3 regions of the Mesorhizobium sp. M0751 genome follow, and region 3 is predicted to be linked to each of the others. Evidence: predicted binding sites of a transcription regulator. Region 3 holds the regulator's gene; each other region holds the start of a gene.

Region 1 (7,874 bases), on a different contig from region 3:
GCAATCCAGCCCGCCATTGGCAAGGCGCTTTCCGTGCTGAACAAGGCCGGAGCCGGTTTTGCCAGGATGTCGGGTTCCGGCGCCACCTGCTTCGGCCTGTTCGAGACCGGCAATGTGGCCAAGCGCGCGGCCGTCGATATCCGCGGCCGCCATCCTGACTGGTTTGTCGCAGCGACGCGAAGCGTGACATCGGAGGCTGATGCCCATGGCCAGGATTGACGAGAGCCGCCCCTTCGTTCCCGTGCGCATCGCGGTACTGACCGTTTCCGATACGCGCAGCCTCGCCGATGACAAATCCGGGCAGACGCTGGCCGACCGCATTGCCGAGGCGGGCCATGTCCTGGCCGCCCGCGACATCGTCACCGACGATCGCGACAAGATCCGCGACAAGGTCCTGGGTTGGTCGAGGGACGAAGCGATCGATGTCGTCATCACCACCGGCGGCACCGGCTTCACCGGCCGCGACGTGACGCCGGAAGCGCTGGAGCCGATCTTCGAAAAGCGCATGGACGGCTTTTCCGAAGTGTTCCACCGCATCTCCTACGATAAGATCGGCACTTCGACGATCCAGAGCCGGGCAACTGGCGGCGTCGTCAACGCCACCTTCGTCTTCGTGCTGCCGGGCTCGCCCGGCGCCTGCAAGGACGCCTGGGACGGCATCTTGAAGCCGCAGCTCGACTATCGGCACATGCCCTGCAACTTCGTCGAGATCATGCCGCGCCTGGACGAGCATTTGCGCCGCGGCTGAGACGGAGCGAGGCGTCAGCCGGGCGATCCCGCCTCAGCGAATGACCGGCTCGCCGTGAAACCGGCGGCGCGACGGCGGTGACACGCCGAAGCCGACTTCCATCATGAGCCGCGGCGTGCGCGTCGGCACGGTGCCCATATGGAAGCCGAACGGGTCCTCGACAAAGCCGAGACCGGCCTGCCCGGTCAGCGTGACCGGGCTCTGCTCGCCATAGACGCCCAGCACCTCTTCCGCCGAATGGCCGACCAGAAGCGTCAGCTGGTGCTTCAGGATGCGGCGGTTGTGGGAGCCGCGGACATAGACATGCGGCCCGGTGTCGGCGTCGACCGGCACCAGGTAGAAAAAGAACTTCAGCATGCGCCAGTCGTCGAGGTCGAAATGGTATTTGCCGAGCGAGGCCATGTTCTTGTCGGCGTCCGAGACGCCACCGGTCGGAAAGCTCCACCAGATGCGGGTGGTGATCAGCTTGGCCTGGCTGCCGAGATAGTGCGCTGCGATATCGAGAAGCAGCGGATCGCGCTGCACGGCGACCGCAGCGTTGCAGTCGAGGACCCGTTCGAAGTAGTGACCGCTGAGCAGCGGGCGGCCGAAGTGCTTTTCGGCATCTGCGTGTTTTTCCGGCAGGAATTCCAGCCGGCGGTCGAAATTGCCGAAGCATGGCGTGCGCTCGGCGAAGCGGGCAATCTCCTCATGGATGGCGGCTGGCAGCATCAGGCCCGAATAGAGCCCCTCCGTCCGCAGCGCGCCGACGACGGCATCGCGATCGACGCCGGCGAACATCGTTTCACCGACATTGCGCGCCGGCGGAACGGGCTTCGCACCACGCCAGTGCAGGCGTCGCGCCGGCATGGTGCGGGCCAGCATGAACATCGGCAGCCATGCCGGATTCTCGCGAAGGTCGGAAAGATAGGTCGGGATGCGGGCGGCGATGCGGCGCAGCGTACCGCCGTTGCGTGCGATCGCCTCGAGGCTTGCAGCGCCGGACTTGTCAGGGCTTGAAAGGGTCATCGGGGTCCTCAAAATGTCGGGGGAACAGCATCGACGACAGTCGTCGTCACCGCTCCGGCACACCCCAAACCCATTCGCCCGTATCGCTGGGAATGGTAACCCCCGGGCAGATTTTGTGCAATGCACAATAAACGGCGACCCGCCAGAAAATTTGCTTGAGCCCCTGAACCGTCACGGTAAGCCGTCACTTCCGCGGAGCGACCCAGATCTCGGCCTGGAGCCTCCTGGTCGCCAGGCCGCGGGCGATCGCTTCGGCGCTGCGGGCGTTCTTCGACAGCGCCGCGGCCTGACGCTTGCTGATCACCAGGCCTTCGGCGAGAGCGCGATTTCCGGCAAAGACGCGCGACAGGAACGGCGCGCGGCTGCCGCGTGCCCGCGAGAACCGCGCCGCCATGGTTTGCCTGGCGGTATGGGCGACGACCTCGTCGATCCAGCCCTCCCCCAGCCGCGCGCCCGGTTCCAGCAAAAGCAGCCAGTCGCCCTTGGCCTGCCTGATGCCGGCACCGATGCCGCCGCTGACATAGTGGCAGCCGGCATGTTCGGCGACGCGGTGCGTCTGATCGGTCGAGCCGGTGTCGCAGACGAGAACGTCGCGCACCACGCCTTCGACCGCGCCGCCGATCAGCGAGGCGAGCGTGCGGGCAAGGCCCTCCTCGTCATTCAGGGTTTCGATCAGGACGCTGAGCATGTTTAGCCGAATAGCGGAAAGCAGTGGGCAGCGCCAGTTTTTGCCGCGCACCGCAAGAAAGTTCTTGCTTTGTTCTCATCGATACGATAGGAATACATTCATGAGCAGAGCGATTCGACAGCGGGCGGACAGTCCCTGGGAAAGGGCCAAAATGGAACAGATCGTGCGTGCCGACATTGCCGCTTTCGGCGCTGGCAGGGCCGAGATGGCGAATGCGATGATCGAGCAGAGCGGCATGCGCGTCCGCCCGGACCGCAATCGCGGCAGGTCGGCTGGCATCAATCCGTCCGGCCGTTTCGAGCCGGTCAGCCGGCATGTGTTCGACGATGGCTGGAATTCGCTGGAGGAGCTGCCGCCGTTCAAGACCGAGGTACAGGTCGAGAAGCCGCGCACCATCATCACCCGCAACGAATCGCCCGATATCTCCTTCGACCGCTCGATCAATCCCTATCGCGGCTGCGAACATGGCTGCGTCTATTGTTTCGCGCGGCCGACGCACAGCTTCATGGGCCTGTCGCCGGGGCTGGATTTCGAATCGAAGCTGTTTGCCAAGCCGGATGCGGCGCGGCTGCTCGACAAGGAATTGTCCAGGGATAATTACCAGCCGCGCACCATCGCCATCGGCACCAACACCGACCCGTACCAGCCGATCGAGAAACAATACCGGATCATGCGCGAGATCCTCGAAGTGCTAGAGGCGCGCGGGCATCCGGTCGGCATCGTCACCAAGTCGGCGCTGGTGACACGCGATATCGACATTCTGTCACGCATGGCCGAACGCGGGCTGGCCAAGGTGGCATTGTCGGTGACGACGCTCGACCGCATGCTGGCGCGCACCATGGAGCCACGCGCGTCGACGCCGACCAAGCGGCTGGAGGCGATCAGGCAGCTTTCGGACGCCGGCATTCCGGCCTCGGTGATGGTCGCGCCGATCATCCCCGGACTGACCGACCCGGAGATGGAGCGCATCCTCGATTCGGCGCAGGCTGCGGGTGCGCGCGAGGCCGGTTATGTGCTGCTACGCCTGCCGCTGGAGGTCGCGCCGATCTTCAAGGACTGGCTGCTGCGCCACTATCCCGACCGCTATCGCCACGTCATGTCGCTGATCCGTTCGATGCGCGACGGCAAGGACTACGATTCGGAATGGGGCAAGCGCATGAAAGGCTCCGGCCCCTATGCCTGGCAGATCGGCCGGCGCTTCGAGATCGCCGCCAAACGGCTCGGCCTCAATGCCGAGCGGCGCTCGCTCAGGACCGACCAGTTCGTCCCGGCTGCCAAGGCAACAGAGCAGCTGATGTTGCTGTGACAAAGCGTCTCGCGCCAGCCGCTCGAAGCGGCCGGCAACAGGCGAAAAATCCCGTCCGGCCTGTCCTGTCCCCGGGCTTGCAGACGGTAGCCCCTCCTGGTCCGGTGCCCCGCCCGACCCGGAGGGACTTGCGGAGAATCGGAGCCGATGCGAACCTCGCCGCACCATGGCTCGCCCGCGTTCCGATTCTCCGCTTCTCTTCGAAATCGTCGAGAAACCCGACTTCTCGTTCGAGACGAAGGCGATGACTGAGGGCCTGTGGCCGGTGGCGGGAACGGACGAGGCCGGCCGCGGCCCGCTCGCCGGGCCGGTCGTGGCGGCAGCGGTGGTGCTCGATCCCGCCAACATCCCCGACGGCCTCGACGATTCCAAGCGGCTGACGCATTTGCAGCGTGAGGCGCTGTTCCTGAAAATCCTCGGCTCCGCACTCGCCGTATCGATGGCCTCGGTCAGCGCCGAAGGCATTGATGCCTCCAACATCCTCAAGGCCAGCCTGGAGGCGATGCGCCGTGCCGTGGCCGGCCTGTCGATCCGGCCGAAGCTGGCGCTGGCCGACGGCCGCGACGTGCCGCCCGGCCTGCCCTGCGAGGGCAAAGCCCTGATCAAGGGCGACCAGCGCTCGCAGTCGATCGCCGCAGCCTCGATCGTCGCCAAGGTGTTGCGCGACCGCATGATGTGCGGCTGCGGCAGCCATCATGCGCGTTACGGCTTCGAACTGCATATGGGCTACGCCACTGTGCGCCATCGGACGGCGATCGATCTGCACGGGCCAGTGGCACGGCTACACCGCGCCTCCTTCGCGCCGTTCCGGTTCGGCGGCATCGAGGTGCTTGAGGAAGAGGGTTTTTCGGACCTGGATTGAGCGATCCGGCCAGGCGTTATCTCCCCCCTCGAGGGGGAGATGTCGCCGAAGGCGACAGAGGGGGTCGGTACGTCCTGGCGCGACACCATGTTGAACGACAGAAAAGGCTGGCGCTCCACGCGCGGCGACCCCCTCTGGCCTGCCGGCCATCTCCCCCTCGAGGGGGGAGATTACGCGCTCTGCCGCTTTCGCTAACAAAAAAGCCGCCAGGTTGCCCAAGCGGCTTTCCATGAATTTCCCGACGAAGTAGCTTAATTCAGCTTCGACTTCAAATCCTGCAGCGAGGCGTTGAACAGGTCGGCGCCGGCCTTGGCGTCGATCTTGCCGGCCAGCAGCGCGCGCGCGGCTTCGACCGCGATGTCGACGGCGCTGGCGCGCACTTCGCCGATTGCTTCGCGCTCGGCCTGGCCGATCTTCTGCTCGGCCAAGGCGGTACGCCGGGCGACATAGTCCTCGGTCTTCTTGTGCGCCTCGGCGGCAAGCATGTCGGCTTCGCGCTTGGCGGCGGCGACGATGGCCGCGGCCTCCTGCTCGGCTTCCTTGCGCTTGCGCTGGTATTGGCCGAGCAGTTGCTGGGCCTCTTCGCGCAACCGGCGCGCCTCCTCGAGCTCGGAGCTGATCTTGTCGGCACGCGCATCGAGCGCCTTGGCGATCATGCCCGGCACCTTGATGTAGATGGCAATGCCGAGGAAGATTACGAGGGCAACCGTTGCCCAAAGCGTCGCGAGAGATGTGGCGTCCATGATGCGCTCCTCACCCGGCCACGGATTTGACCGCGGCCGCGATTTCGGCCTTGCTGGCCTTGCCGCCGACAAGCGCCTCGACGATGGCCGAAGCGGTGTCCTCGGCGATGGTGCCGACTTCCTTCATGGCATTGGCCTTGATGGAAGATATGCGCGCCTCGGCCTCGCCAAGCTTCTGGTCAAGCGCTGCCTCGATCGTCTTGCGGGCAGCTTCGGCGTCCGCCTTGGCCGCATCGTTGGCCTGCTGGCCGATCGCGTTGGCCTTGCCCTTGGCTTCCGCCAATTCCTGCTCATAGGCGGCAACGGCGGCATCGGCCTCGCTTTTCAGCCGGGCAGCATGATCGAGATCCTGCGTGATGCGGTCGTTGCGAACGTCGATGATGCCGCCGACGCGCGGCATCACTACCCGTTTCAAGAAGAGGTAGAACAGCCCGAAAGTGATTGCCAGCCACAGCAGCTGTGACGGGTACGTCGCCGGATTGAATGGCGGGAACGTGCCATGCGCCTCGGCAGGCACGCCGGTGGCGGCGTGCGTTTCGCCTTCCGTTGCGGCGGGCGCGGACTCTTGCGCAAAGGCAGATGTCACGAACATGGACTATCCCCGAAATTCAGACCCGCCGCAGGATCGCGGCCGGCCTGTTCAATTCTTCCCAATGTTCAGCCGAACAAGTATTCAGCCGAACAGGGCGAGAAGCGCGATGAGAAGCGAGAAAATACCAAGCGCTTCGGTCACGGCGAAGCCGAAAATCAGGCGGCCGAACTGGCCGTCGGCGGCCGACGGGTTGCGCAGCGCGCCCGCCAGATAGCTGCCGAAGATGTTGCCGAGGCCAATGCCCGCGCCGCCCATGCCGAGGCATGCGATGCCGGCGCCGATGTACTTTGCTGCTTCTGCGTCCATTTATTCAACTCCTTTGGATCTAAAATTCCGTTGCGATTCCATCCGGCGGCAATGCCGGAAACCTTGTCAGTGCCCGGGATGCAGGGCGTCGTTGAGATACATGCAGGTCAGCACGGCAAAGACGTAGGCCTGCAGGAACGCGACCAGCAGCTCCAGCGCCGTCAGCGCCACGGCCATCGCCAGCGGCAGAACCGAGCCCGCCACGCCGACCGCGCCGAGCGCGCTCAGGCTGACGACAAAGCCCGAGAACACTTTCAGCGTAATGTGACCGGCGAGCATGTTGGCGAACAGACGAACCGAGAGGCTGACCGGACGCGAGACGAAGGAAATCACCTCGATCAGCACCACCAGCGGCAACAGGTAGACCGGCACGCCATGCGGGACGAACAGCTTCAGGAAGCCAAGGCCGTGCTTGGTGAAGCCGTAGACGACGACCGTTCCGATCACCAGCGCAGCGAGGCCGAAGGTGACGATGATGTGGCTGGTGACGGTGAAGAAATACGGGAACAGGCCAAGCAGGTTGGCGACAAGCACGAACATGAACAGCGAGAACACGAAGGGGAAGAACTTCATGCCCTGCGTGCCCGCGGCGTCCCTCAGCATATTGCCGACAAATTCGTAGGCCATTTCCGAGACCGACTGAAGGCGGCCCGGAACCAGGCTGCGGCTCGACGTGCTGAGGTAGAGAAACGCCGCTGCGACAGCAACCGTCGCAAGCATGAACAGAGCCGAATTGGTGAAAGACAGGTCGTAGCCGCCGATGTGAATCGGAATGATCGGATGGATCTGGAACTGGTGGATCGGATCGACCTTGTCAGCAGCCACTTTAAATCCCCATCAAAGCCGCAGACGGCTTCAGTATCCTGTTCAATGCGCCGGCATGCGGCGCCTCAATTCATTCTTTCGGATCGCGCGGCTTGTCGCCCGTTCCGAATTCCGACACAAGCCCGGCTGAACGCAGGACATTGAGCACGCCGGCGCCAAAACCCAGCAGCAGCCCGACTATCAGACCCCATGGCGATGTCCCCGCCACGCGATCGATAAACCAGCCGAGAGCCGCGCCGACCACTATCCCGGCGATGAACTCGCTGGACAGCTTGAGGGCCTGGCCGTACCCGGCCACACTGCCCGCTTTCGCGTCGTCTTTCCCCTCGAGCCGATCCGGCCGCCTTGTCGCAAGCGATGCTTCAAGGTCGCGCCGGCGGCGCTCAAGATCGTCGTCGCGGATGTCGGCTTCATGCTGCTTGCCGCGGCCGGTTTTGCCGGTTCCGTCTGGCCCATTCTTGTCGGCCACGCAACCCCCCTGCCCGGTCAGACCGTCACCGTCCGTCCGCTTCTTAAAGTCGCCGGCAACATAGTTAGAGGGTCCGCGCCCGTCAAGCCACGGGCGGACGTTCAAGCTCAAGTATTTTTTCGTTATAAATCAGCTACTTGCCCGGGTGCGACATCGTGCCCGACACAGTCTCTGGCGGGCCGTGGCCGAATCCCCGCGGCGATGGGTCTTCGATCGGCCGCTCTCGCGGGAAAGACGCAAGCGCTGCCCGAGCACTCAGCTCCAGCCGCCGCCATAGGTGCGGTAGAAGATGTGCAGACCGATCCTGGTCATTTTCTGCATCGTCCG
Region 2 (7,874 bases), on a different contig from region 3:
GGCGGCCGTGTCGCGCGAATAGCCGAGATTGACCAGCGCCGAGACGGCGTCGGTGATCGGCGCCGAAGCAACGCCTTCGCCGAGCTCCTGCTTCAGGCCGATGGTGCCGGAGGCAGTGCCCGCATAGGCCGGCGCCTTGTTCTTCAATTCGGTGACGATGCGCTCGGCGACTTTCTTGCCGACGCCAGGCGCGCGGCTGACCATGGCGATGTCGCGCAGCGCAATCGCATTGGCGAGGTCGGCTGGGGCCAGCGTCGACAGGATGGCCAGCGCCACCTTGGCGCCGACGCCCTGCACATTGTTCATCAACAGCCGGAACCACTCGCGTTCCAGCACCGACTGGAACCCATAGAGCCGCAGCATGTCCTCGCGCACATAGGTCTCGATGAACAGCACCACCGCCTCGCCGGGCGGCGGCAATGCGGCAAGCGTGCGCGCCGAGCAATAGGCGACATAGCCGACGCCATGCACGTCGACGATGCAGAAATCCTCGTCGATCTCGTCCAGCGTGCCTTTTAGCTTACCGATCATTTGCGATCCCTCATGCCAGCGCCGCCATCCTGTAGGCGATGCTCTGCCGGTGATGCGCGTGACAGATGGCGATAGCCAGCGCGTCGGCGGCATCGTCGCTGTCGAAAGTCGCTTTCGGCATCAGTACCTTGACCATCATGTGGATCTGCTTCTTGTCGCCATGGCCGACGCCGATCACCGCCTTCTTGACGGCGTTTGGCGCATATTCGGCAACGACGAGGCCGGCGCGCGCCGGCACCAGCATCGCGATGCCGCGTGCCTGGCCGAGTTTGAGCGTAGCCGCGGCGTCCTTGTTGACGAAAGTTTGCTCGACCGCCGCCTCGTGCGGCATCGCGGCATGCAGGACCTCGGCGAGCCCGTCATGCAATTGGCAAAGACGGACCGCCAGCGCCGCCTTGTCGTCGGACCGCACGGTGCCGGAGGCGACAAAGCGCAGCGAATTTCCGAGGCTTTCGACGATGCCCCAACCAGTGCGCCTCAGCCCCGGATCGATGCCGATGATGCGAATCGCTTCCCCCATCCGCCAAGTTTACCCTTGGCTAGGGGAGCGATGCCAGCGAAATGTGAACAAACCAGAAACGATGGCTCAACATGTCCAGAGAGCCTCTGGGACCGTTTCGAAAGTCGCTCCGGCGAGTCATATGGTGGTGGTTTCGAGAACCGGAGCGCAGCGGACATTTGGGTCCGTGAGCACCGGAAGCGGAGAAAACGCCGCCAGATGGCCGCTGGAGTAGAGTTTCCAAACGGTCTCTCAGCCGCGGGCGAAAGCCGTGTTGAGCAGCGTGATCTGGTCGGAGACCGGATTGAGGCGACGGCTCGACGGCGGCACCTCGGCAAGGCCGCCATAGATCTCCTCGTCCATGCGGCGCACCAGCGCCTGCAGGCGCAACGAGCGGTTGACGAGGTCGATGAAATCCTGCGGCAGCTCGGCCCAGCCGGGCGCCTCCTCATGCGCGGAAGCAGTGTCGAGGCGCACCTTGGATTTTTCGGATGCCACCTGATCGCGGGTCATCTCGCCGGAATTCGCTGCCCGCTGCAAAAGCAGCCACGAGGCGACCTGCATGAGCCTGGTGGTCAGCCGCATCGATTCGGCCGCATAAAGCGTCGCCGCCGGCCTCGACAGCTTCTTGACCTCGGCGCGGCCCTTGCCGTCGAGATATTCGGCCGCCTGCTCGACCAGGCCCATGCCTTCCTGATAGAGCGGCTTGAAGGATTGGGAGAAAACCCGGCGCTCCGCCAGCTTGATGGTTTTCGCGCTCGCCTTCGAAGGCTCGTTCATTGCTACGCCCCTGCACTTGCCTGACAGCCGGCCGATTCGGCTCTTGGCTGCCATATCCGGCAGCCTAAACGACTGAAGCTTGAAAATGCGCTTCGCTGCCAGCGAAGGCAAGCACATGTTTAACAAACGGTTAACGGCCGCATTTAGCCGCAAGACGTCCATGCCGGCGAACAAAAAAAGAGCCGCGGATAAGGCGGCTCTCAGGAGTTTAACAGGGAGGCGTCAAACAAAGTGGCTCCAACCACTCGGTAAGAATCCAGATCACTGGATGGACATAGTAAACGCCCGTAAAGCTTAACGAAGCCTTAACGCAGGGTATATTTTTCTATCAAGCGCCCAGCATCTGTGCCGTAACAGCACAGCTGTCCGGCCAGGGCGCCGTTCACACCGCTGGCTGGAAGGTGGGGCGACGCGCTTGCGCCACGGTTCCTCCAGATCGTGACCGGCTTACCGAAACAAAACCGCACCGCGCGCGACATCGTTCCGAAACAGGCGCCACGCTAAACGCCCCGCTCCTCGCAAACGAGGCGGAGCAAACCTTGCGCTCCGGAATCATGAAAATCTCTCAAGGAGCGAACAATGGACTCGTACTCGGCCGTTAAATTTCTGCACATCGTCTCGGCGATCCTCTGGGTCGGCGGCGGCTTCACGCTGATGCTGCTTGCGGTACGCGCCGACCGCGCTGGAAACGTCGAAGGCATGCTGCAGGCGATGCGCGCCACCGGCGAGCTCGGCAACCGGTTCTTCGCGCCGATGTCAATGCTGACATTGCTTTTCGGCCTCATCATGTGCGGCTTCTGGGTCGGCTTTTCCGATCTGTGGGTGCTGATCGGCCTTGCCGGTTATGCGACGACCTTCTGCATCGGCATGTTCATCTTCAAGCCGACTGCCGACCGGATGGCAGGCATGATCGCCAAGGATGGCGTGACGCCGGCAGTGCTTGCCCAGGGCCAGCGCGTCCTCAGCGCCGCGCGCTTCGACTATTCGGTGATGCTGGTGATCATCGCGGACATGGTGCTGAAGCCGACGCTGCACGACATCACCATTCTTGGCTGCATGGCGTTCGTGCTGGCAACCGGCGCTGCGCTCGCGCTTGGCAGGACGCGGCCGCTGCTGCCGAGTGCCGCCTGAAGGTTAAGGAATCCGGCGGCGGCCGACAGGGGCCGCCGTCTTACAGAAGGCCGGCGATGCCGTCCCACAGAAGCTTGACCGCGACGACCGCCACGGTCGCATAGGTGAAGGGATAGAACAGTTCCGGCCGCATCCGCCGCACCAGCCAGGCGCCAGCGATTGTCGACAGCGGCGCCAGCGGCATCAGCACCGCCGACGCGGTCAAATTGGTGGTGTCGAACTGGCCGAGCGCGAAATAAGGGATGAGCTTCAGCGCATTGGTGACCGCGAAAAAAATCGCCGCGGTGCCCGACAGCACCTTCGGATCGAGCCTGATCGGCAGCGCATAGACCTGAAAAGGCGGGCCGCCGACATGGGCGACGAAGCTGGTGAACCCGGCAACGGTACCCCAGAAGCCAGCCGCGACGCGGTTGGGCTCCGCCGCGTGGCCGGCACCGTGGCGGAGTTGCAGATAGAGCCAGCGCAGCACGAAGATCAGGGCAACCGCGCCGACGATCAGCCGCACCATCTCTTCGGTTACAAGTGCCGCCGTCAGCCAGCCAAGGGCGATGCCGATCACGGCGCCGGGCATCATGTCGGCCAGCATCTTGCGGTCGAAGATGCCCCACCATGTCCATACCGAGACAATGTCCATCAGGCACAGAATTGGCAGAAGGATTGCGGCAGCCTGAACCGGCGGCATGGTCAGCGCCATCAACGGCACGCCGACAAAGCCGACGGCGCCGCCGAAGCCGCCTTTCGACAGGCCGACGAGGATGACGGCCGGAATGGCCGCGGCATAGAACCAGGGATCGACGAGCAGGCCTGACATGGGGGAAGGGAAGCTGGAGAAAAAGTTGACCTCTGGAATAGACCAGAAATGACCGGACCGCGACCGCAAATATGTGGGCCACGCCACCGAACCCCGTCACATGTTTGGCATATCGAGCGGCGGCGGGCGTCTCCGGATCGGCTGCGCCTTGATGATGGCGGTGCTGGTTTCGGCCTTGTCGGCGATGCGGTCGAGAATCCCGTCGAGCTCGCCGATCGAGCGGACGAACAGCCGCGCAACGAAGCAGTCATCGCCCGTCACCTTGTCGCATTCGCCGAATTCGGGGATTTCCTCGATCAGCTTCTGGACGATGTGCAGCTTGCCCGGCAATGGCCGGATGCGAACGATCGCCTGCAAGGCGTAGCCGAGCGCCTGCGGATCGATGTCGATGGTGAACGCACGAATAACGCCGCGATCCTCAAGCCGCCGAAGCCGCTCTGAAACGCTTGGCGACGACAACCCGACCTGCAGCGCCAGTTCCTTTAGCGAAGTCCGTGAATCCTTGACCAGGATATCGAGAAGCTTTCTGTCGAGCTCGTCCAGCATTTTACAATTCCAAGAAAAAGCCGATGTTTACCTAATTAAATTAGGTTCATTCTGCATATCACCAGCTACAAGTCATGGAAAGGCCCGATCCGCCGTGGGATTATAAAATCTCAACGAGTTTCAGGAGCATCCATGGACAACACGGTACGCGGCACGATCGAAATGACGGCGGCGATGGCGATGCTCGGCACGATCGGCTGGTTCGTCGTCCTTTCCGGCCAACCCATCATGGACGTGGTGTTCTGGCGCTGTGCTTTCGGGGCGGTAACGCTGCTGATCATCTGCGCGGCCCTTGGGCTGTTGCGCGGCAGGCTGTCGCTTCGCATCGTCGCGATCGCGGCTCTCGGCGGGGCTGCCATCGTCATCAACTGGCTGCTGCTGTTCAGCGCGTTTTCTCGCGCATCGATCTCGATCGCCACGGCTGTCTACAACACGCAGCCTTTCATGCTGGTGGGTTTTGGCGCGCTCTTCTTCTCTGAACGGCTGACGATGACCAAGCTGACCTGGCTCGGCATCGCCTTTGCCGGCATGCTGCTGATCGTGCAGGCCGCGCCCGATGCAGGCGACCATGGTACGGATTACTTTACCGGCATTGCGATGGCGCTCGCGGCGGCTTTCTTCTGGGCCGTTGCGGCTATCGTCACCAAGAAACTCAAAGGCACGCCGCCGCACCTGATCGCCCTGATCCAGGTCTGCGTCGGCGTTCTCATGCTGGCACCCTTCGCCGATCTCACCCACCTTCCCGTCGATGCGCGGAGCTGGGTCATGCTGGCGATGCTCGGCATCGTCCATACCGGCCTGATGTACATCCTCATGTACGGCGCCATCCAGAAGCTGCCGACGCATCTGCAGGGATCGCTGTCCTTCATCTACCCCGTCGTCGCCATCCTCGTCGATGTCGTCGCTTTCGGCCATCGGCTGCATCCGGCGCAGATCGTCGGCGCCGCCGCCATCCTGGTCGCCGCCGCCGGCATGAATCTCGGCTGGTCGCTGTGGAAATCGAAGGTGCCTGCGTAGGGCCGCAAGCGACCAGGCGAGGAGAATTTCGGCCAACGGCAGTCATGCGCCGAGCCCCATGGAATCGTTGATGGCAATCGTGATCCTCCTGCCGCCTGTTCAATCCCCGCACTTTGCTCTATGCCGCAATGCAACCATCTTCGCCCGGCATAGGCGATAACCGGGATCGAACATCAATGAATGACGCAACGCCGCCCAACCGCTGCCGTATCGTGCTGATCGCGCCGCCGAACGTGCCTGCCGAGCGCATCGCCGCGGCCTTCGACGGCGGTGACGTCGCCTCGCTTATCCTGCCGGAAAACGGCCTGGACGAGGCCGCCTTCCAGGCCTTTGCCGAACAGATCGTGCCGGTGGCGCAAGCGGCCGGGATTGCCGTCATCATTGCCGGCGACACCCGCATCGCTGGCCGCGTCCAGGCCGACGGCATCCATGTCGAGGTCGGCAAGGACGAGCTCGCCGAAACGATCGAACATTTCCAGGCCAGGATGTTGGTCGGCACCGGCGGTGCCAAGACCCGCGACGATGCGCTGGAACTCGGCGAGGTCAGGCCCGATTACATTTTCTTCGGCCGCTTCGGCTACGACAACAAGCCTGAACCGCACCCCCGCAACCTGTCGCTCGGGCAATGGTGGGCGGACGTGATCCAGATCCCTTGCATCGTCATGGCCGGATCCGATCTTGCCTCGGTGGAAGCGGTCGCCGCCACCGGCGCCGAATTCGTGGCGCTGTCCAGCGCCGTCTTTGCCGACGGCGTCGATCCGAAGATGGCGGTTGCTGCCGCCAACGCGCTGCTCGACGAAACCGCGCCGCGCTTCGAGGACTGACGTGCTCTCGCGGACAATCCTTTTCAGCGCCTTTCTCGCAACGGCCGTGACGCAGGCGATAGCGGCGGAACCCGTTCCGCTGCCGCAGCCCAGGCCGGATTCCAGCGAAGCTGCCGACAAGCCGATCGCCGCACAATTGCCGCAGCCCGCCACCACCGCCCCGTTGCCGTCGGCCGATACCATCAACCCCGACCGCTTCGGCGCAAAACCGTCCGACGCCGCCTACGGCGCCTTTCAGCGCGGTCTCTACAAGACGGCCTACAACCTTGCGCTTTCCCGTGCTCAAAACGGCGATCCGGCGGCACAGACGCTGGTGGCCGAGATATTGTCGCGCGGCCTCGGCGTGCCTGTCGACGCGGCAGGGGCGGCGAAGTGGTACGCGCTTGCCGCCGAGCAGGGCGTCCCGGAATCGCAATTCCAGTATGCGCTGATGCTGCTCGACGGCCGCTACGTCAAAAAGGACGAGAAGGAAGCCTATGCGCTGATGCAGGCCGCCGCCGAGGCCGGCAACCGCCTGGCGCAGTTCAATTTTGCGCAGTTGATGGTTGAACAGGAGCCCGGCGATGCCGGTATTGCCAAAGCCGTATCCTATTACGAGCGCGCTGCCGCGACCGGGCTTGCCGACGCACAATATGCGATGGCACAGGTCTACGCCAATGGCGCCGGCGGCAAGCCGCACGATGATGTCCGCGCCCGCGGCCTGCTGGCACAGGCCGCGCGGCAGAACTATGACACCGCACAGATCGATCTCGCCACCTGGATGATCGAGGGGCGCGGCGGCGCCCGCGACCTGAAATCCGGCTTCAACTGGATGAAGCAGGCCGCAGAAGGCGGCAATGTCGCCGCCCAGAACCGTCTCGCCAAGCTCTACATGAACGGCATCGGCACCGACCCGGATCTGATCCTCGCCGGCGCCTGGTATGTTGTCGCCCGCCGCGCCGGGCTCATCGACCAGGAGATGGACGATTTCCTGCAGGGCCTGACCGACGAGCAGACGCAGCAGGCGCTGCAACGGGCTAACCGCCTGCCCTGACCGCGATCTCGCGACTCATCGCACCCAGGCTCGTCAGGCGGGCTCATTGCGTATGATCGAGCACGACCTTGCCGAAGGGCGAGCCGTGTTCAAGGTACCGAAAGGCTTCGGCGGCCTGGCTCCACGGCACGACCCGGTCGATCACCGGTCTCAACCGGTTGACGACAATGGCGCGATTCATCGCCTCGAAGGATTCGCGTGAGCCCACCGGTATGCCTCGCGCCCGGACCTGCCGGCGGAAGATCTCGAGCGGGTTGATGGCGCCGTCACTGCCGCCGAGATAGCCGATGGCGTTGATCTGGGCGCCGCGCGCCGTTGCCCTCAGCGATTGTGCAAAACTCTGCGGTCCGCCAACCTCGATGATATGGTCGGCGCCGCGGCCATCGGTCAATCCCAGCACGGCCGATGCCCAGTCGGGGACGCTGCGATAGTTCACGCCATCCTGCGCGCCAAGTTGCTTTGCCCGCGCAAGCTTCTCGTCGCTGCTCGACGTCACGATGACGCGCGCCCCGGCGGCGGCGGCGAACTGCACCGCAAACAGCGAAACGCCGCCGGTGCCGAGGCAAAGCACGGTGTCGCCGGGTTTGACGCTGCCCTCCGTAAACAGCGCGTGCCATGCCGTGACGCCGGCGCATGGCAGCGTCGCCGCCTCGAGGTCGCTCAGATTGGCCGGCGCCAGCACCGCAGCCTGTTCGTCGAGCC
Region 3 (7,874 bases):
TGCGGCTGCTGCCGCCGACCGGCCCGGTGCGGCCCGACAGCTATAATTTCTCCTTCGACAGCTATTTCGCCGGTATCGGCGGCAGCGGCTTTTTTCTCGGCAATCCGAAAGTCGTGTCGTCGGGCAGCATGCCGCTTGCCGCGCGGCTTTCTTCCGCGATCGAAGACGCGCGCGAATCCATCGCCGACCATATCCGCAGCCGCATCGGCGGCGCCGAGGGCGAGATTGCTGCTGCGCTGATCGTCGGCGTGCGCGCCGGCATTCCCGAGGAGATCAACGAAGCGATGCGGCGTACAGGCATCTATCACATCATCTCTATCTCGGGGCTGCATATGGCGTTGGTCGCCGGCACCATCATGGCGCTGCTGCGCGGCGCCTTTGCGCTGTTTCCCGATTTCTCATCGCGACGGCCGGTCAAGAAATATGCCGCGGCCACCGCGCTTTTTTCGATTGCGGCCTACCTCGTCTTTTCCGGCATTGTGGTAGCGGCCGAACGCAGCTTCATCATGCTGGCGGTGATGCTTATCGCCGTGCTGTTCGACCGGGCCGCGCTCACCATGCGCAACCTGGCGATCTCGGCCATCGCGGTCATCCTGGTGTCGCCGCACGAGGTGGTCGGTCCGAGTTTCCAGATGTCCTTCGCCGCGACGGCGGCCCTTGTCGGCGCCTATGCAGGCTGGTCCGATTACCGCGCCGGCAGGGCCGCCACGCCGCCGCTGCGGCGGTCGCCGCTACGCTTTGCCACGCGAAAGGTCCTGCTGGGCATGGGCGGCCTAGCGATGACCTCGATCATTGCAGGGAGCGCCACGGCGCTTTTCGCCATATGGCACTTCCAGCGCGTGGCGCCGCTCAGCCTGTTCGCCAATCTGGCCATCATGCCCATCGTCTCACTGGTCGTCATGCCCTTCGCCGTTCTCAGCGCGCTGGCGATGCCGTTCGGTGCGGATGGGCCGTTCCTCTATGTGATGGGCAAGGGGCTAACGGCGATGATCGCCCTGTCCGGGTGGATCTCCGAGCGCTCGCCGATCGATGCGGTCGGGCTGATTTCGCTGAGATCCGTCCTTCTGGTGACGATCGCCCTCGTCATTGCCAGCATGGCGACGACCTGGTTGCGGCTCGCGGCACTTCCTTTTGCGCTCGCCGGCTTGCTGACGACAACGCAGACGCGCGTACCCGATGTATTGATCTCGGAGGACGCACGGCTGGTCGCGCTGCCGATTGGGAGCGGTGAACTCGCGGTCAACCGGGCACGCCCGAATGAGTTCACCATCGACAACTGGAAACGCGCGCTCACATCAGAGGCTATCGTCGCGCCGGAAACACCTGGAAAGAACGACCCGCAATTCGACATTGCCGATCCGGCCGAACTACCGCCGGGCATGCCGTTCATTTGCGCGGACGGCCTCTGCCTTGCCAGGCATCCATCCGGCGCGATCATCGCGCAAGCCAAGGACCGCAATACTGCGCGGCCAGCCTGCGCCTTTGCCAGTTTGATCGTCATCGACGACGCCACCGCCCATAACCCCTGCTACTACGACCGGCTGGTCCTCGTCGTCACCAAACGGCAACTGGCGCGCGCGGGAAGTGCCGCCGTCTATTTCGATCCACAAGCGGCAACACGCGCCGAAATCCGTTTCGCAGTCGAAAAATCATACCGGCCCTGGCACGTGCAGCGGAAATTTTCACGCGCGGCGCGGGGCCTGCCGCCATACCGCAGGGCCGACAAACCCAAAGCCGGCGCCAAGGGCGGAGCTCAGTAGCGGCGGATCAGTCCGACGAGCTTGCCTTGCACCTTGACCCTGTCTGGTCCGAAGATGCGCGTCTCGTAGGCCGGATTGGCGGCTTCCAGGGCGATCGAAGCGCCCTTGCGGCGGAACCGCTTCAGCGTCGCTTCCTCCTCGTCGACCAGTGCCACCACGATCTCACCGGGGCTCGCCGTATCGGCATTGCGGATGATCACCGTGTCGCCGTCGAAAATGCCAGCCTCGATCATCGAATCGCCTTTGACCTCGAGCGCATAATGCTCGCCGCCCATGATCATATCCGGCGGCACCGAAATCGAATGCGTCTGGTGCTGGATGGCGTCGATCGGCACACCGGCGGCGATGCGGCCCATCACCGGGATCGAAACGGCGGCGACGACATCGTCGTCATTGCCGGCTGCAGGGACGCGCGACGATGTCGGCTTGCCCTGCCGAGGGGCGCCTTGCCCGAGGCTGCCCTGGATGACACTCGGCGAGAACTTGCGTGCCGCATTGAGGCCGGGGGCGATCGAGTCAGGCAGGCGCAGCACCTCCAGCGCACGGGCCCGGTTGGGCAAACGGCGAATGAAGCCGCGCTCCTCCAGTGCCGTAATAAGCCGGTGGATTCCCGATTTGGAAGCCAGGTCGAGCGCTTCCTTCATCTCGTCGAAGGAAGGCGGGATACCGCTTTCCTTCAATCTTTCGTGGATGAACATAAGCAGTTCGTGTTGTTTGCGTGTCAGCATAGCGACCCCCAACAGAATCAGAAAAACAAACCCAGAACAAACACTATCTGTTCCAGTTGTGTTCCGCAACTGTTTAAAGTTTAATGAATGCGTTAAGGCTCGGGAAACAAACGACGTCCCCTAACCGGGGTACCGCACTTTCACCGTCGCGAGCCTCATCGCCTTGATTCTGCTTTCGTTTGCGCCCTTCTGGCTTCCCGGAAGGCCACATTGGCATCGGCCGTCGGTCGGCAAATGGCACGGAAGTGAACCCTATCGAGTGTGCGGTTTGGTCAATGCACCGTGAACGAAACGAACTCAAAACGCCAACCTCGGGTTAGGTCCTGGTTTCCATCGCCTGGTCAGGCTGCTTCTCGCCGGTGGAGTCTTGCTGCGCGCAACCAGGTAATGGAAGAACAGTCGATGCGTGTCCGGCGTTGCGTTGGATCTTGGGGGAGCAGGCAAATCATGACAGGAATTCCCGATCTCGTGGCCGTAAAGGCGATGGATGCCGCGGATCCGCTGCGCGCGATGCGCGACCGCTTTGTGTTGCCGCAAGGAGTGATCTATCTCGACGGCAATTCGCTAGGAGCTGCTTCACGTGCCGCTTTCGATGAATTGCGCAAGGCCGCGACCGAAGAATGGTCGCATGATCTTATCCGCGCCTGGAACGCGGCCGGCTGGTTCAACATGCCGCTCGAACTCGGCGACCAGCTCGGGCGCCTGATTGGCGCCGCGGCCGGCCAGACGGTGGTCTGCGACACGACGTCGGTCAACATCTACAAGCTGCTGCACGCCGCCATGGCTATGCGACCGGAGCGGCAGGTCATCGTCGCCGAGGGCGATAGTTTTCCGACGGACCTCTACATGGCTGAGGGTGTGGTTTCGACGCGAAAAGATACGCTGCTGCGCCTCTCGGGGGTCGACGCGCCGAGCATCGAGGAGCTGATCGACGCACGCACCGCCGTGGTGCTGGTCAACCACGTCAACTACAAGTCGGGCGAACTGCGCGACATGCCGGCGCTGACGCGCAGGGCCCAGGAAGCCGGGGCGATGATCGTCTGGGATCTCTGCCACACCGCCGGTGCGATGCCAGTCGAGCTCGACAAGGCAAAGGCCGATTTTGCCGTTGGCTGCACTTACAAATATCTGAATGGCGGACCGGGCGCGCCTGCCTTCATCTATGCGGCTGAGCGGCATCTTGCCGACATCCAGCAGCCGCTCACCGGCTGGTGGGGCCATGCACGGCCCTTCGCCTTCGAGCCAGGCTATGCGGCCGGCACCGGCATCCGCCGGTTTCTGTGCGGCACCCAGCCGATCCTGTCGATGCGCACGCTGAAGGGCGCGCTCGACATCTGGAACGATGTCGACATGACGGCGGTGCGCAAGAAGAGCATTGCGCTGGCCGATCTGTTCATCGAGCTTGTCGAGGCAAAGTGCGGCACTTACGGGCTCACGCTCGAAAGCACGCGCGACGGGGAAAAACGCGGCAGCCAGATTTCATTCATGCATGAGCATGGCTACCAGATCATGCGCGCGCTGATCGAACGCGGCGTGATCGGCGATTTTCGCGCGCCATCGACCATGCGCTTCGGCTTCACCCCGCTCTATGTCGGCTATGCCGATGTCTGGCAGGCCGTCGAAGTGCTTGAGGACATCCTGCGCACCGGTGCGTGGAAGGATGCGCGCTTCGCCATCAAGGCGGCTGTCACTTGAGATTGATGCGAGAGCTGGAGCCGTGAGGCTGGCGACGACGCGCCGCGCGATGCTTACGGCTACGTTGCAAGGCCATATTGCCAGGGGAGGGCGCAGGGTGTTCGAACGTCACATTGCCGATTGGGATAACGCCTATGCCAACGGCGCCAATATAGCCGGCAGCGATCGCTGGCCGGCGGCCTGGATGGAGCCAGCGCGGGTTTTCCGCGACGTGCTTTCGACCGAGGGCAGGGCGCGGCTCGACTTGGCCTATGGCGATAAACCACGCAACCGGCTCGATCTTTTCCTGCCGGCCACCAAGCCCAAGGGGCTCGTGGTGTTCGTCCATGGCGGCTACTGGATGGCATTCGACAAGAGTTTCTGGTCGCATCTTGCCGCTGGCCCTGTTGATCGCGGCTATGCGGTTGCGATGCCGTCCTACACGCTCTGTCCGCAGATACGCATTGCCGGCATCGTCAAGGAAGTCGGCGCGGCGATCGGCACAGCGGCGGCGATGGTCGCAGGGCCGCTGATGCTGACCGGACACTCGGCCGGCGGCCATCTTGTTAGCCGGATGGTTACGGCGACGACGCCGCTGGCGCCCGAAGTGGTCCGGCGCGTTCGTCGCGTGGTGTCGATCTCGGGAGTGCACGATTTGCGCCCGATCATGTGCACCGGCATGAACGAGACGCTGGCGATCGATGAGGCCGAGGCGCAGGCCGAAAGCCCGGTGCTGCTGCGCCCGATGGACAAGGCCCGCCTGACCTGCTGGGCCGGCGGCGGCGAGCGCGCCGAATTCCTGCGCCAGAGCGCGGTGCTGGCCAACATCTGGATCGGCCTAGGTGCCTCGACCAGCTCTGTGGTCGAGCCTGACCGGCACCATTTCAACATCATCGACGGTTTGGCCGATCCAGACCATCCGCTGACCCAGGCCTTGATCTCGGAGTGAGGCAGGTTCAGCGTAGCATCAGCACGTCGCAGGGGGAGCCCGCCGCCGCGGCAGGCGCGAACGGCGCGCGAACGATCAATCCGTTGGCATCGGCCAGCATTTTCAGCATCGAGGAGTCCTGGATGCCGAACGGCGTCGCCACGAGCGTACCGGCGTCGTCTGTGACAACAGCCCGCACATAATCTTGCCTGAGATCGTTGGCCGGCATGGCAGCACCGAGCCGCACCTGACGTATATCCTGCTGAAAGGCGCGGCCGCCGAGCCGCGCCAGCAGCGGCTTCAGGAAGAGCTGAGTGCAGACCAGGCTTGCCACCGGATTGCCGGGCAGGCCAATGCAGCGAATGTCGCCCAGCCGCCCGAACATCAGCGGCTTGCCCGGCCGCATGGCGATCTTCCAGAAATCGAGCGTCATGCCTTGCCCGGTCAGCACGTCATGGACGAAGTCGTGGTCACCGACCGAGGCACCGCCCAGCGTGACGATGACGTTCGCGCCAGCCTTCACGGCCTTTTCAACCAATGCGGCGATCGCCTCCCTGTGGTCCGGTGCGATGCCAAGGTCGAGCGCGCGCGCACCGACCGACTGTGTGGCAGCGGCGACACCATAGGCGGTGGAGGAGATGATCTGGTCGGGGCCAAGATTGCTGCCCGGCGGCAGCAATTCGTCGCCGGTCGCGATGATGGCGAGCAGCGGCCGTTTGACCACGCGGACCTCGGGGTGGTTGGCCGACGCCGCCAGCGACAAGGCCGCCGGATCGAGCAGGCGGCCCTTGGGCAGCAGGACATCGCCCTTGGCGAAATCGAGCCCGAGGCGGCGGATGTTGCGCCCCTGCACAGTCGGCTCCGTCACTTCTACGACACCGCCGCCGAGATCGCGGACGTTCTCCTGGATGACGATGGTGTCGGCGCCTTCGGGAAGCGGCGCGCCGGTGAAGATACGCACGGCCTGCCCCTGCTGCACCGTTCCGGCAAAGCCGCGTCCGGCCGGCGCCACGCCGACCACCGAAAGCTTTGCCGGTACGGACGCGATATCGGCCGCCCGCACGGCATAGCCATCCATAGCGGAAGCGTTGAACGGCGGCTGGGTGCGGAGCGCCACAACCGGCTCCGCCAGCACGCGGTCGGCGGCATCCAGCAGTGCGACGCGTTCGCCCGGCAGCGCTCCTGCGCCGTCCAGCAGGCGCTCGAGCGCCTCGGCAACCGGGACCAGCGCCATTATCGGCCTGCCCCGGTGGCCCCGCCTCCGGTGATCTTGTAGTCGCCGGATTTGCCGCCGGTCTTTTCAACCAGCCTGATGCCCGAGATGACCATGGCGCGGTCGACCGCCTTGGCCATGTCGTAGATGGTCAGGCAAGCGACCGAGACGGCACTCAGAGCCTCCATCTCAACGCCGGTCTTGCCGGTGACGCGGGTCAATGCTGTCACCTTCAGGCCGGGCAGCGCGGCGTCCGCCTCGATATCGACAGATATCCTGGTCAGCAGCAGCGGATGGCAAAGCGGGATCAGTTCGTGCGTCTTCTTGGCCGCCATGATGCCGGCAATGCGCGCGGTGCCGAGCACGTCGCCCTTCTTGGCATCGCCAGCGAGGATCATGTCCAGCGTCTCGGACCGCATCGACACGAAGCCCTCGGCGACTGCCGTGCGCACCGTCTCAGCCTTGTCGCCGACATCGACCATGTTGGCTTCGCCCTGCGCGCCAAGATGGGTGAGGGCGGCCGCCATCGTCAGACGGCCTCTGCCCGCGCCTTGCCCGTCAGAAGCAGGCGCGTTGCCGCGGCCACGTCCTGCTGGCGCATCAGGCTTTCACCAACCAGGAAAGTAGCGATGCCGCTCCGCTCCAGCCGGCGGCAATCGTCATGCGAAAAGATCCCGCTCTCACTGACCAGAAGGCGGCCGGCTGGCACCATCGCTACCAGCCGTTCCGAGGTCTCGAGGCTGGTTTCGAAGGTCCGGAGATTGCGGTTGTTGATTCCGATCAGCCGCGACGACAGCCGCAGCGCGCGTTCCATTTCCGCCTCGTCATGCACTTCGACCAGCGCGTCCATGCCGAGCCCGAAGGCTGTCGCTTCGAGTTCTCTTGCCAACGCGTCGTCGACGCTGGCCATGATGATCAGGATGGCATCGGCGCCCCAGGCCCTGGCCTCGTAGATCTGATAGGGGTCGAACAGGAAATCCTTGCGCAAGGCAGGCAGGTCGACGGCAGTGCGCGCAGCAGTGAGGAATTCGGGCGCGCCTTGGAAGGAGGGTGCGTCGGTCAGCACCGAAAGGCAGGCGGCACCGCCTTCCGCATAGGCCCTGGCCAGCGCCGGCGGATCGAAATCGGCGCGGATCAGGCCTTTCGATGGGCTAGCCTTCTTGATTTCGGCAATCAGCGCGAACCCGCCGGATTTGCGCTTTGCCTCAAGGGCGGAAAGAAAGCCGCGCGGCGCGTCGGCATCCGTCGCCTGTGCCTTGATTTCGGCAAACGGCACTTGCGCCTTGGCCGCCGCGATCTCGTCGCGCTTGTAAGCCTCGATGTTGCGCAGGATGTCGGACATAATTCTAACCGTTCGAAATCTCGACCAGCCTGTCGAGCACTTTCAGCGCGCGGCCGCTGTCGATGGCCTGCGCCGCCGTCACCATGCCGTCGGCAAGTGTCGTCACCTTGCCGGCCACCACCAGCCCGGCGCCGGCATTCATCAGCACCGTATCGCGAAAGGCGCCGGCAGCGCCGCCCAGCATGTCGCGCAGTGCCTGGGCGTTGTGGGCGGCGTCGCCGCCGCGCAA

The links. The regulator LexA, encoded in region 3, represses DNA repair genes until DNA is damaged. The targets are predictions, from matches to a motif close to TGTTCNNNNTGTGTTCNG.
Region 1: a site for LexA is predicted at 2,504-2,521, ahead of NKI19_RS07890 (PA0069 family radical SAM protein). Genes of this name have one in related genera too.
Region 2: a site for LexA is predicted at 1,095-1,112, ahead of ruvC (crossover junction endodeoxyribonuclease RuvC). Genes of this name have one in related genera too.

What each region holds. Positions count from the first base shown of each region.
Region 1 is NZ_JAMYPH010000004.1:35,337-43,210, forward strand. Features, by position in the region: gene NKI19_RS07870 (4-(cytidine 5'-diphospho)-2-C-methyl-D-erythritol kinase) at 1-219, shown strand, start outside; gene moaB (molybdenum cofactor biosynthesis protein B) at 206-748, shown strand; gene NKI19_RS07880 (phytanoyl-CoA dioxygenase family protein) at 782-1,756, opposite strand; gene NKI19_RS07885 (glycosyltransferase) at 1,941-2,444, opposite strand; gene NKI19_RS07890 (PA0069 family radical SAM protein) at 2,596-3,750, shown strand; gene rnhB (ribonuclease HII) at 3,917-4,612, shown strand; gene NKI19_RS07900 (F0F1 ATP synthase subunit B) at 4,864-5,355, opposite strand; gene NKI19_RS07905 (F0F1 ATP synthase subunit B) at 5,366-5,947, opposite strand; gene NKI19_RS07910 (F0F1 ATP synthase subunit C) at 6,029-6,253, opposite strand; gene NKI19_RS07915 (F0F1 ATP synthase subunit A) at 6,320-7,078, opposite strand; gene NKI19_RS07920 (AtpZ/AtpI family protein) at 7,149-7,547, opposite strand; gene NKI19_RS07925 (cell wall hydrolase) at 7,803-7,874, opposite strand, start outside.
Region 2 is NZ_JAMYPH010000002.1:249,764-257,637, forward strand. Features, by position in the region: gene ruvA (Holliday junction branch migration protein RuvA) at 1-531, opposite strand, end outside; gene ruvC (crossover junction endodeoxyribonuclease RuvC) at 542-1,051, opposite strand; gene rcdA (protease adaptor protein RcdA) at 1,283-1,810, opposite strand; gene NKI19_RS03895 (DUF2269 family protein) at 2,390-2,941, shown strand; gene NKI19_RS03900 (sulfite exporter TauE/SafE family protein) at 2,982-3,752, opposite strand; gene NKI19_RS03905 (Lrp/AsnC family transcriptional regulator) at 3,849-4,298, opposite strand; gene NKI19_RS03910 (DMT family transporter) at 4,431-5,315, shown strand; gene NKI19_RS03915 (thiamine phosphate synthase) at 5,492-6,139, shown strand; gene NKI19_RS03920 (tetratricopeptide repeat protein) at 6,141-7,172, shown strand; gene NKI19_RS03925 (zinc-dependent alcohol dehydrogenase family protein) at 7,216-7,874, opposite strand, start outside.
Region 3 is NZ_JAMYPH010000006.1:7,404-15,277, reverse strand. Features, by position in the region: gene NKI19_RS11920 (ComEC/Rec2 family competence protein) at 1-1,760, shown strand, start outside; gene lexA (transcriptional repressor LexA) at 1,754-2,488, opposite strand; gene kynU (kynureninase) at 2,936-4,183, shown strand; gene NKI19_RS11905 (hormone-sensitive lipase) at 4,281-5,111, shown strand; gene NKI19_RS11900 (molybdopterin molybdotransferase MoeA) at 5,119-6,324, opposite strand; gene moaC (cyclic pyranopterin monophosphate synthase MoaC) at 6,324-6,830, opposite strand; gene trpC (indole-3-glycerol phosphate synthase TrpC) at 6,833-7,648, opposite strand; gene trpD (anthranilate phosphoribosyltransferase) at 7,650-7,874, opposite strand, start outside.